Regions from separate parts of the Mesorhizobium sp. CAU 1741 genome, predicted to be linked through region 2. Evidence: predicted binding sites of a transcription regulator. Region 2 holds the regulator's gene; each other region holds the start of a gene.

Region 1 (4,244 bases), 640 kb from region 2:
TTTGACTGGACGCTGAAATCAACTAAACTCGGCGGTCGTAGACACGCGATGCAAACGCCGCGAAACCGAGGAGACCAGGAGATGCCGCAACTGATATTCTTCTCTCTCGTCGGCGTGGTTGCCTATGTGGGCTATCGTTCGTTCGTGCGAGAGGCAGAGAAGATCACCGCCAAGGCAAAGCGTGCCGAAGCGGAGCGCCGGACCGGCAGCCAGGGCACCCTGGTCAAGGACCCCAAGACCGGCGAGTATCACCTGCCGAAGGATTGAGCGGGCCGGCCCGCCACTGATGATCCAGTTCATTTCGGAACATGCCCCGGCAAAGGTCAATCTTGCCCTGCACGTCACCGGGCGACGCGCGGACGGCTACCACCTGCTGGACACGCTGGTGGTCTTCACCGAGGCCGGAGATCGTATTCGCGTGCGTCGGGCCGATCGCGACACGCTCGACATTTCCGGGCCGTTTTCGTCCGGACTTGAAAGCGATGCCGACAATCTCGTGCTGCGCGCGCGCGACATGCTGCGTCGGTTGACCGGAACGACCATTCCCGTCCACATCGCCCTGGAAAAGAACCTGCCGATCGCCTCCGGCATCGGTGGCGGTTCGAGTGACGCGGCGGCGATACTTCGCGCGCTGCACTGCCTTTGGCGTCCGGACGTGTCCCTTGACGAGATCGCGCTTGAATCGCTGCAATTGGGTGCGGACCTGCCGATGTGCATGGAAGCCCGGCCTCTGATCGCGCGTGGAATCGGTGACGCGATCACTCATGTGGAAGGATTGCCGGCCCTGGCGATGGTGCTCGTCAATCCGGGCGTTGCGGTGTCGACACCTGCGATCTTCCGTGCGCTGGCCAGCAGGGACAACGCACCGATGCCGGCGCTCGATCCGCGTCCTGATTTCGCCGGACTCGTCGGGTGGTTGGCGTCGACGCGCAACGACCTTGAGGACACCGCCGCCTCGCTTGCACCGCCGATTGCCGATACACTTCAGGCCCTGCGGCACAGCGGCGCCGCGATGGCGCGCATGTCCGGCTCTGGCGCAACGTGCTTCGGGCTGTATGCCAGTCTGGACGAGGCTCGGCGCGCAGCGGAGGTGATCGCAAGCAGCGAGCCATCATGGTATGTCCAGGCCACCAACACGATCGAAAGGGTCTCAGCCGATGTCGCGACTTGACGAAAGCCGCCCGTTCGTGCCGGTCGGCATTGCCATCCTGACCGTGTCGGATACGCGGTCGCTTGCCGACGACCGCTCCGGCCAGACGCTCGCCGACCGCGTCGGCGACGCCGGTCACAGGCTCGTCGCCCGCGAAATCGTCACAGACGACGTCGATGCGATCAGGGAGATCGTCGGGCGCTGGGCGCGGGACGAGGCTATCGACGTGATCATCACCACCGGTGGCACCGGCTTCACCGGCCGCGACGTGACGCCGGAAGCGCTCGAGCCGCTGTTCGAAAAGCGCATGGACGGTTTTTCCGAAGTCTTCCACCGCATTTCCTACGACAAGATCGGGACTTCGACGATCCAGTCGCGCGCAACGGGCGGGGTCGTCAACGCCACCTTCGTGTTCGCCCTTCCCGGCTCGCCGGGCGCTTGCCGCGACGGTTGGGACGAGATCCTCAAGCCGCAGCTCGACTATCGGCACATGCCATGCAACTTCGTCGAGATCATGCCGCGCCTCGACGAGCATCTGAAGCGTGGCGCGGCCAAGTCGGCCTAGCCCTTGGAGAACGGCGCGACGACAATTTCCGCGCCGAGCCTGCGGGCTGTAATCGCCTTTGCGATTGCTGCGGCCGACGGTTCCCGCTGAGACAGCGATAACGCTTGGCGACGCGTGATCATCAGTCCCTCGGCAAGTGGCCGTCGACCTGACAGGATGCGCGCGAGGAAAGGCTGTTTCGACTGCCTGGCACGCTGGAAGCGGGCCGGGCCGGTCGCATCGCCAGCATGGGCAAGAACCGCGTCCATCCAGCCATCGAGCAGCCGCGCGCCGGGCTCAAGCAAAAGCAGCCACTCGCTCCGCGCCTGCCGTATGCCGGCTTCGAGGTGGGCATCCGCGAGATAATGGCAGCCGGCATGGTCGGCGACCGTGTGGGTGCGATCCGAAGAGCCGGCATCACACACGATCACTTCACGCACCACGCCTTCGACCGCGCCGCCGACGAGCGACGCAAGCGTGCGCGCCAGCGCATCCTCGTGATTTCGTGTCTCGATGACGACTGAGAGCATGAATGCGACATAGCCGAAAGCGTTCTTCAAGGCCAGCATTGCAGTGCAACAAAGAAAGTTCTTGCTTTGTTCTCTCCTCCAAAATAGGAATAGTTTCATCACGGCGACGCGAGTCGCCAGCCACGGAGGCGCAAATGGAACCGATCAGACAGGCTGATGCCGCGGCGTTCGCACAAGGCGGCGCGCCGCTTGCGAACGCGATGATCGACGAGAGCGGCATGCGCGTCGGCTTCGACCGGCGGCGCGGCCGGGCGGCGGGCATCAACCCATCGGGACGATACGAACCGATTTCGCGGCACGTCTTCGACGATGGCTGGAGCACGCTCGAGGAGCTGCCTCCGTTCAAGACGGAAGTTCAGGTCGAGAAGCCGCGCACGATCATCACCCGCAACAGTTCGCCCGACATTTCGTTCGACCGCTCGATCAACCCCTATCGCGGTTGTGAGCATGGTTGCGTCTACTGCTTCGCACGGCCGACCCACGCCTATATGGGCATGTCGCCGGGGCTCGATTTCGAATCGAAGCTGTTTGCCAAACCCGATGCGGCGCGCCTGCTTGAGCGCGAACTGGCCAAGCCTGGCTACGAACCGCGCACGATCGCCATCGGCACCAATACAGATCCTTACCAGCCCGTTGAACGGCAATGGCGCATCATGCGCGAGGTGCTGGAGGTTCTGGAAGCGCATGACCATCCGGTCGGCGTCGTGACCAAGTCGGCGCTGGTGACCCGCGACATCGACATCCTCGGCCGCATGGCGGAAAAGGGTCTGGCCAAGGTGGCGCTGTCCATCACCACGCTCGACCGGAAGCTGGCGCGGACGATGGAGCCTCGCGCCGCGACGCCGCCAAAGCGCCTTGAAGCCCTTCGGACGCTTTCGGATGCCGGCATCCCCGCATCCGTTATGATCGGCCCGGTGATCCCGGGGCTCACTGACCAGGAAGTCGAGCGGATTCTCGAATCGGCTCATGCGGCGGGCGCGCGCGAGGCCGGCTACATCATCCTGCGGCTGCCTTTGGAGGTGTCCCCGATCTTCAAGGACTGGCTGCTGCGTCATTATCCCGATCGCTACAGGCACGTGATCTCGCTGATCCGCTCCATGCGCGGCGGCAAGGATTACGACGCCGAGTGGGGCAAGCGGATGAAAGGTGCCGGGCCATATGCGTGGCAGATCGGGCGGCGTTTCGAGATCGCTGCCAAGCGGTTGGGGCTCAACGCCGAGAAGCAGCGGCTGCGGTCCGATCTCTTCAAGAAGCCGGGTGGCGGCGCGGAGCAGTTGATGCTGCTCTGAGGCTCGGCCACTGCAGGCGCCACGCGTGCGCTTCCGCCAGGTTTCAGACATTCAGTTCCGTCCGGCCTCCCTGTCCCCTCGAGCCGACGGAGCCTTCCCGCCCCGCCCCATTGGCGGGAAGGCCTTGCGGAGAATCAGAGCCAATGCGAGCATCGCCGCACCATGCAACGCGCGCGCTCTGATTCTCCGCTCCTCTGCGATCTGCCCATCCGTCCGGATTTCTCGCTCGAAATGACCGCCCGCCGCGAGGGGCACTGGCCGGTTGCGGGCACAGACGAGGCTGGCCGCGGCCCGCTTGCCGGGCCGGTCGTCGCCGCCGCCGTGATCCTGGACCCCGACAACATCCCGGATGGGCTGGACGATTCCAAACGTCTCGACGCCAAGGCTCGAGAGCTGGTGCTTGCCGAAATCTTCGCGCGCGCCGTGTCGGTGTCGTTCGCGTCGGTATGCGCCGGGTCGATCGATGCCGGGGATATCCGCAAGGCGAGCCTCGAAGCAATGCGCCGCGCGGTATCCGGGCTGTACACGGCACCGCTGATGGTCCTCGCTGATGGTCGCGATGTTCCGCCGGGGCTTTCCTGCGCCGGTCGGGCGGTGGTCAAGGGCGACCAGCGCTCACAATCGATCGCGGCCGCCTCCATCGTTGCCAAGGTGATGCGCGATCGGATGATGTCCCGCGCGGGCTCTTGCGACGGTCGCTACGGGTTTGAACTCCACATGGGCTACGCGAC
Region 2 (4,244 bases):
CGTGGGTCGGATCGATCGCACCGGGCCGCTATGCCGACATCGTGCTTCTTTCGGACGTCGAGCGATTTGAGATCGCCAGGGTCTGGGCAGACGGGCGCCAGGTCTCGCAAGGCAAGGACTACCTGCCCGAGGTCCCGAAGATCGACTGGCCGGAATGGGCGACAAAGACGATCAATATCGGCCGGGCGCTGACGGCTCAAGATTTCCACATTGCAGCCGAACCCGGCCGCGAAACGATGCAGGCGGCCGTATTGCGGCCCTTCCACTGGACCGACGACTTCCTCACGTTTGAACTTCCCGTGGCAGACGGCTTTGTCCAGCGCGACGAGGCCCGCAACATCACCAAGTTTGCGATCGTAGATCGCTTCTCGGGCATGGGGGCCGTGTCGAAGATGTTCTGGCTCGGTTGCGGCCCGCGCACGCCCGAGACCGCGCTCGCCTGTTCGATGGCGCATGACAAGCACAATGTCTGGTGCGTCGGCTCGTCGGACGCGGCGATGGCCATGGCCGTGAACGCGCTCGCCGAAAATGACGGTGGTTGGGCGCTGGTGCGCGAAGGCGAGGTGGTTGCCACCGTTCGCTACGAGGTTGCGGGGCTGATGTCCTGCCGCTCGGCTGAGGAGCTGCACGCCGAGATGCAGGCGCTCTACGCCGAGGGCGAAAAGGTCGACTGGATGTTCGAGCCGTCGTTCCATCCCCGCTGGGGTCCCGGCTTTCCCGAACGTCTGGCTTTCGCCACGCTCACCTGCGCGCCATGGCGCTGGGTGCTCGTCGCGCCGAGCGACCATGCCCCCCAAGGTCTCGTCAACGTGCAGACCGGCGAAACCCATCCGGTGGTGTTCTGACGCCGATGCGGTTCGACGCCAACCCCTGTCACGCTATAAGCCCTCAGTAGCGCCGAATGAGCCCCACCAGCTTGCCCTGCACCTTGACCCGGTCCGGTCCGAAGATGCGCGTCTCGTAGGCCGGGTTGGCCGCTTCGAGGGCGATCGAGTCGCCCTTGCGCCGGAAGCGCTTCAGCGTCGCTTCCTCGTCGTCGACGAGCGCCACGATGATTTCGCCGGGTGTCGCCGTGGACGCATTGCGGATGATGACCGTGTCGCCGTCGAAGATGCCGGCCTCGACCATCGAGTCGCCCTTTACTTCCAGCGCGTAATGCTCGCCGCCGCCAAGCATCTCCGGCGGCACGCTGATCGAATGCGTCTTCTGCTGGATCGCGCTGATCGGCACGCCGGCCGCGATACGGCCCATCACCGGTACGGATACCGATGCCGCGACATCGTCGTCATTGCCGGTCGCCTGCAGGCGCGGCTTCTCCGGCGCACGGCCGAGGCTGCCCTGAATGACGCTCGGCGAGAACTTGCGCGCCTGGTTGAGCCCGGGCGCGATGGAGTCCGGCAGCCGTGTCACTTCGAGTGCACGGGCACGATTCGGCAGGCGGCGGATGAAGCCGCGCTCCTCGAGCGCGGTGATCAATCGGTGGATGCCGGACTTGGAGGCGAGGTCGAGCGCCTCCTTCATTTCGTCGAATGAGGGGGGGATGCCGGTCTCCTTCATCCGTTCGTGGATGAAGAGCAGCAATTCGTGTTGCTTTCGCGTCAGCATGGCAAGCCCCGGAGAATCAGAGTGCAAACAAAACCAGAACATACACTATCTGTTCCAGTTGTGTTCCGCAATAGTTTAAATTTTACTGATTTTCCGATGAATTCCGTAACTATGTTCCACAATGGTTCACCGAGGCCCTCACGGGGCATCGAACGCGCTCTGTTCGAGCGTCAGAAGCCTCCCGCGCAACCGTCCTTGCGTGGGTCGGAGCCCGCGGCATAGCCGCCCTCGACGCGGCGCACGAGCTGCGCACCGCCGAATCCGAAGCTGGAATCCGGGCTTTCGGTGGCGATCACGTGGCCCATCTGCTCCAGGTGGGCGATGGTCCGCGGGCTGACACTATCCTCGATCGCCACGTCGAGGCCGGAGATCACGCGCCAGCGCGGCGCATCTGCCGCCGTCTGCGGATCCTGTCCCCAGACCTGCGTGCGCAGCATCATCTGCAGGTGGCCTTGCGCCTGGATCGGCCCGCCCATCAGCCCGAATGCCATGTCCGGCCCGTCCGCGCCCATGATGAAGCCGGGAATGATTGTGTGGAAGGGGCGCTTGCGTGGACCGACCTGGTTGGGATGGCCGTCCTCCAGGGTGAAGCCGAAGCCGCGATTCTGCAGGCTGATGCCGGTACCCGGCACCACGACGCCCGATCCGAAGCCGGCATAGTTCGACTGGATGTACGACACCATCATGCCGTCCGCGTCGCCGGTTGCCAGGCACACCGTGCCGCCATTCTTCGGCGCGCCCACAGGATGCAGCGATGCCTTGTCACGGTCGATCAGCCGTCCGCGCGAGGCCAGGTAGGCGTCGTCGAGCAAATGCGACGCCTTGACGTCGTCCATGTGCAACTGGTCGGCGACATAGGTGTGGATGTCCATGAAGGCAAGCTTGATCGCCTCGATCTGCAGGTGCAGCGCCTCGGGGCTGTCGGGGTCGAGCGCCTCGATGCCGCTGCCCTTGAGCATGCCGAGCGCCATGAGTGCCGCGATGCCTTGTCCATTCGGCGGGATTTCGTGCAGCGAGGATTTTCCGGAATCCTTGCTGATCGTGCCGCACCAGTCATTCGCATGTGCGGCCATGTCTTCGGCGGTCAGCGCCGCGCCGTGCTCCTGCGCAAAGGCAGCGATCTTCTGCGCCAGCTCGCCGCGATAGAAAGCCTCGCCCTTCGTTTCGGCGATCAGGCGCAGCGTGTTCGCCATCGCCTCGCTGCGGAAGAGTTCGCCGGCGGCCGGCGCGCGCCCGTTGGGCATGAACGCTTCGGCGAAGCCGGGCTGCGCATGTAGCAGCTCCGCACCGCGCCGCCAGAGCTCGGCGATGATCGGCGTGACGTGATAGCCCCTGGACGCGTAGTCGATCGCCGGCTCGAACAGAGCCTCGAACGGAAGCTTGCCGAAACGTTCCGACAGGGTCACCCAGGCCGAAACCGCGCCGGGCACGGTCACGCTCTCCCAGCCGCGCTGCGGCATCGCGGTCTTGCCCGCGAAGCGTTCCGGCGTCCATGCAGCCGGCGAGCGCCCTGAGGCATTGAGGCCGTGCAGTTCGCTGCCATCCCACAGGATGCAGAACGCATCCGATCCGATGCCGTTGCCCGTCGGCTCCACCACCGTCAGCGTGATGGCCGCGGCAAGTGCTGCGTCGAGCGCGTTGCCTCCCTTGCGCAGCATGTTCAGCCCAGCCTCGGTTGCCAGCGGATGCGAGGTCGCGATGGCGTTGCGCGCGATCACGGGCGAGCGTCGCGACGGGTATTTCGGCGTGAATTGATAGGTCAAGGGGTGGCTCGCGGGGGCAGCGTGGAGGTCAGGTCAGCCAAGGCACCGCCCGATGCCATGGCGTCCCGCGCGTGCTCGAATGTCTTTTCGATCATGCGCAGCGTCTTAGTGTAATGCGCAACCAACAGCGCACACGCGTCGTCGTCGGTCCCGTTCAGCACGGCCTTCATCAGCGCTTCGTGCTCGGCCTGCCCATCGCGCGGAATCTTGCGATAGGCGTTCGAAACCGAAATGTAGCGCGCCGCGTGGTCGGCGAGAATGTCGCAGAATTCGAGCAGCCATGGCGACGCGCTGTTGGCGAGCAGCGCGCGATGGAAGTTGCGATGCGCGTCGTCCCAGGCAGCACGGTCTTCGGAGCGTTCCGAGCTAAGACGCGACAACCGGTGGAAAGCGACAACAATCGCCTCTTCCCAACGGTCGTCACGCCGCTGCATCGATTCGCGCAGCACCAGTGCCTCCAGCCTGCACCGGGTATCGACCAGCACCCGCCAGTCGTCGAGGGCAATAGGCGGCACGGTGAAGCCGCGCTGTTCGTGCCGATCCACCAGCCGCTCCGAGGACAGCCGCGAAAGCGCCTCGCGCACTGCATTGCTGCCAACCTCGTAGAGATCCGCGATCGACTCGATGCGCAGCTTGGCGCCGGGCGGGAAGGCGCCCCGGATGATGTCGGAGCGCAGCTTTTGGTAGACCGTCGTCGCCAGCGTGGTCTTGTCTTTCGGTTTGGACATTCAGGTCTCTGATCCAGGCCTATCTTGCTGCCTTGCCATTCGCATTGGTGCCCGGACGATGCCAGAACACGAACTTGTACTGCATCCAGGAAACGATGCCGAACATCAAGAGGCCGAGCAGGCTGAGATAGATGATCAGCGAGAAGAC
Region 3 (4,244 bases), 170 kb from region 2:
CCCCACCGTGCAGGCCAGCCTCTACCCCTCCTCCACATGGGGATGGGTTAGGGATGGGGGGTCGACGACGGCAAGAACGCTCCGCATTCCGACTGATGGGGGAGAAGAAGGATGCCGGCAGGCAGGCCAGAGGCTCTCATGCCGCGTTTCGGGTTACGTTACTTGTCCTCGTCGACGACGTGCAGGCGCAGCCTTCCGGAGGTGCCGTCGGCGACGCGCGCGGGCGCGGCGGGTTCATCGCCGCCGGCGTGTTCGGCGCCGAGTTCCAGTGCCTCGATCCGGGCGCCGCGCTTGGTGACCTTTTCGGTCGAGGTGATGATCAGGTCGATGTCGCGATTTGCCTGAACGAAATGGGTCTGCAGCTTGCGCACCCGCTCGTCGAGGCGGCCGACATCTTCCATAAGGCGGATGACTTCGCCCTGGATCAGGTGTGCCTGTTCGCGCATGCGCGCATCCTTGAGCACCGCCTGGATGACCTGGATCGACAGCATCAGCAGGGATGGCGAGACGATGACGATGCGGGCACGGTGCGCCTTCTGGACCAGCGCCTCGAAATTCTCGTGGATCTCGGCGAAGATGGACTCCGACGGCACGAACATGAAGGCGGTGTCCTGCGTCTCGCCCTGCAGCAGGTACTTCTCCGAGATTGCCTTGACGTGAACCTCGACGTCGCGGCGGAAGGTCTGCGCGGCAACCTTCTGCGCGTCTGGCCCGCCCTCGTCGGCTGCGGCGCGGATGGCGTTCCATGATTCCAGCGGGAACTTGGCGTCGATGACGAGGTCCGGCGCCCCGTTGGGCATGCGCACGAGGCAGTCGGGCCGATTGCCGTTCGACAGCGTCGCCTGGAACTCGTAGGCGCCGTGCGGCAGGCCATCGGCAACGATCGCCTCCATGCGGCTCTGGCCGAACGCGCCACGCGTCTGCTTGTTGGACAGGATGTGCTGGAGCTGCACGACCTGTCCGGCAAGCGACTGGATGTTGTTCTGCGCCGTGTCGATGACGGCGAGCCGCTCCTGCAGTTTTGCCAGGTTTTCGTGGGTGGACTTGGTCTGTTCGGTGATCGAATTGCCCAGCCGTGACGACATGCCGTCGAGGCGCTCGCCGATCGCCTTGGTGAGTTCGGCCTGGCGACTGCCGAACACGTCGGCGATGGCGCCCATCCGGCCCTGCATCTCGTTCTGAGACCGGATGATGTCGGCAATGCGCTCCTCGGCCTGGCGCGCGCGGATCGCGGCGTCCTCGGCCGCCCGGGCACGCTCCCGGCCGGCGCGCCACAGCGACATGCACAGCACCAAGAAGACCAGAATGACGATCAGGCCGGCGGCGGCGAGCACATGGCCGAGCGTGATGGTGGTCGCGCCAAGCTGGGTGACGGGAAGCGAAAACAGCGTATCGGGAGCATTCATCGCACGAGCATAGGCGATTCGCTCTCCTGGCATAAGACCAAAAGGTGAACGAAGGCCTATCTCACCTCGCCAAAGGCGTTGACGAGTTTGGGGTTAGCGATTACCTGACGGGCATGATCAGACCTCTCGTCCTGCTTCCCGATCCCGTATTGCGCGAGCTTTCCAAGCCGCTGGAGCGCGTCGATGACGACGTGCGCAAGCTGGCCGACGACATGCTGGAGACGATGTACGACGCACCGGGCATCGGCCTGGCCGCGATCCAGATCGGCGAGCCTCTGCGCATGCTCGTCATCGACCTCGCCAAGGAGGACGAGCCGAAGGCGCCACAAGTGTTCATCAACCCGCAGATCGAAGCACGCGGCGATGGCGTCTCGGTCTATGAGGAAGGCTGCCTGTCGATCCCCGACTATTATGCCGAGGTGCAGCGTCCCGACACGGTGAGCGTGCGCTATCTCGACCGGGACGGCACGGAACGCACCGTGGAAGCGGATGGTCTTTTGGCGACCTGCCTGCAGCACGAGATCGACCATCTCAACGGCGTGCTGTTCATCGACCACATTTCCAAGCTGAAGCGCGACATGGTGGTGCGCAAGTTCAAGAAGCTGGCGCGCGAGAGGCCCCCAAGCCGGCTGGCCGGCTGAGATGGCGCTCCGCGTCGTCTTCATGGGAACGCCGGAGTTTTCGGCGGCGACGCTTCGCGCCATTGCCGATGCCGGCCATGAGATCGTGGCGGTCTATTCGCAGCCACCGAGACCGGCCGGCCGGCGCGGGCTGGAACTGACGAAATCCCCAGTGCACCAGTTGGGCGAGGAGCTCGGCGTCGAGGTACGCACGCCGTTGTCGTTGAAGTCGGAAGCCGAGCAGGAGGCTTTCCGTGCGCTCGGCGCCGATGTCGCCATCGTCGTCGCATATGGGCTTCTCTTGCCCAAAGCGATCCTCGACGGCACCCGGCTTGGCGCGTTCAACGGCCACGCCTCGCTTTTGCCGCGCTGGCGCGGCGCGGCACCGATCCAGCGCGCCATCATGGCCGGCGACACGCAGACCGGCATGATGGTGATGAAGATGGACGAGGGTCTGGACACAGGCCCCGTCGCGATGGCCGTGAGGGTCGAGATCGCTCCCGACATGACGGCGGGCGAACTGCATGACGCGTTGATGCGCGCGGGAGCCTCTCTCATCGTGGACGCGCTTGCCGCGCTGGAAGCCGGCACGCTGTCGCTGGAACCGCAGGCAGGCGAGGGTGCGACTTACGCCAGGAAGATCGACAAGGCGGAAACCCGCATCGACTGGACGGCAAGCGCTGCCGAGGTTCACAACCGCATCCGTGGACTGTCGCCCTTTCCCGGCGCATGGTGCGAAATGATTATCGCCGGCAAGACGGAACGGGTGAAACTGCTGCGCTCCATCTTGGCTGACGGAAGCGGCGTGGCGGGCACCGTGCTCGACGACGCGCTGACGATCGCCTGCGGCACGGGCGCGGTGCGGTTGCTGCAGTTGCAGCGGGCCGGCGGCAAACCATTGCCGGCAGGAGATTTCCTGCGCGGGGCGGCGCTGACGAAAGGCGACAGGCTTTGAAACGTGGATTGGTGATCCGGCCTTTCGAGGCCGAGGATGCGGACGACGTCAGAAGCGTGGTCGAGGCGGCGTTCGGCGGGACCGACGAAGTCAGGCTCGTCGACGCCTTGCGTGCCAATGGCGACGACGTTCTCGAACTGGTGGCGATCCACGAGCAGGAACTCTATGGCCACATCCTGTTTTCGCGCCTGCGGGTCGAAAGCAGGAATCGCGGTGCCGATGCGGTGGCGCTCGCGCCGCTGGCGGTGCGGCCCGACAAGCATGGAACGAGCGTCGGCACGGCGCTGGTGGAGAGTGCGCACAATCTGTTGAAGCACGCCGACGAGCGGCTTTCGGTCGTGCTTGGCGACCCTGCCTATTACGGCCGCTTCGGCTACACCCACGCGCGCGCCGCCGGCTTTGACTGCCAATGGCAGGGCGAGGCGTTGCAGGCGCTGTCGTGGGGCGAGGCCCCGGATTCAGGGCGTCTCGTCTATGCGGACGCATTCTCGGCGCTCTGACCATGCCCCGCTACCGGCTCGACATCGAATATGACGGGCGTGCCTATGCCGGCTGGCAGCGGCAGGCGGACCTGCATTCGGTGCAGGCCGCAATCGAGAAGGCGATCCTGTCCTTCACCGGACAGACGGTGACCATTCGTGCCGCGGGCCGCACCGATGCAGGCGTCCATGCGACGGGGCAGGTCGTCCATGTCGATCTCGAAAAGGACATGGATGCCGACAAGGTGCAGGGCGCACTGAACGCGCATCTCAAGCTGGCCGGCGAAAGCGTCGCCGCGCTGGCGGTCGCGAAGGTGGCCGATGATTTCGATGCGCGGTTTTCTGCCAAAGCGCGGCATTATCTCTATGTCATCCTCAACCGCCGCGCGCCGCCGGCGCTGATGCGCGGCAATGTCTGGCATGTCCCGCGCGCACTCGATGCCGAAGCTATGCACGGCGCTGCGCAGCGCCTGCTCGGCAAGCACGATTTCACCACCTTCCGCTCGGTGCAATGCCAGTCCGCAAGCCCGGAAAAGACGCTCGATCGTCTTGATGTCACCCGCGATGGCGACCTGATCGAGATACGCGCATCCGCGCGCTCGTTCCTGCACAACCAGGTGCGATCGATGGTCGGGTCGCTCAAGCGCGTGGGCGAGGGTGCGTGGAGCGCCGACGACCTTGAAGCTGCGCTGAAGGCTGCCGATCGCGCGCGCTGCGGCCAGGTGGCGCCGCCGGACGGTCTCTACCTCACCCGCGTCGACTACTGAACCGGGGCCACGCCGAG

The links. Region 2 encodes LexA, which represses DNA repair genes until DNA is damaged. Its sites were predicted from a motif close to TGTTCNNNNTGTGTTCNG; they were not measured.
Region 1: a site for LexA is predicted at 2,281-2,298, ahead of AAFN84_RS07675 (PA0069 family radical SAM protein). Genes of this name have one in related genera too.
Region 3: a site for LexA is predicted at 1,440-1,457, ahead of AAFN84_RS09725 (DNA recombination protein RmuC). Genes of this name have one in related genera too.

What each region holds. Positions count from the first base shown of each region.
Region 1 is NZ_JBDOQP010000002.1:136,089-140,332, forward strand. It holds gene AAFN84_RS07650 (S49 family peptidase) at 1-5, shown strand, start outside; gene AAFN84_RS07655 (hypothetical protein) at 82-267, shown strand; gene AAFN84_RS07660 (4-(cytidine 5'-diphospho)-2-C-methyl-D-erythritol kinase) at 287-1,171, shown strand; gene moaB (molybdenum cofactor biosynthesis protein B) at 1,158-1,715, shown strand; gene AAFN84_RS07670 (glycosyltransferase) at 1,712-2,224, opposite strand; gene AAFN84_RS07675 (PA0069 family radical SAM protein) at 2,359-3,513, shown strand; gene AAFN84_RS07680 (ribonuclease HII) at 3,676-4,244, shown strand, end outside.
Region 2 is NZ_JBDOQP010000002.1:780,589-784,832, reverse strand. It holds gene AAFN84_RS10605 (adenine deaminase C-terminal domain-containing protein) at 1-845, shown strand, start outside; gene lexA (transcriptional repressor LexA) at 889-1,605, opposite strand; gene AAFN84_RS10595 (gamma-glutamyltransferase family protein) at 1,776-3,368, opposite strand; gene AAFN84_RS10590 (GntR family transcriptional regulator) at 3,365-4,096, opposite strand; gene AAFN84_RS10585 (ABC transporter permease) at 4,116-4,244, opposite strand, start outside.
Region 3 is NZ_JBDOQP010000002.1:606,325-610,568, reverse strand. It holds gene AAFN84_RS09725 (DNA recombination protein RmuC) at 159-1,406, opposite strand; gene def (peptide deformylase) at 1,520-2,047, shown strand; gene fmt (methionyl-tRNA formyltransferase) at 2,049-2,981, shown strand; gene AAFN84_RS09710 (N-acetyltransferase) at 2,978-3,481, shown strand; gene truA (tRNA pseudouridine(38-40) synthase TruA) at 3,484-4,227, shown strand; gene AAFN84_RS09700 (transporter) at 4,221-4,244, opposite strand, start outside.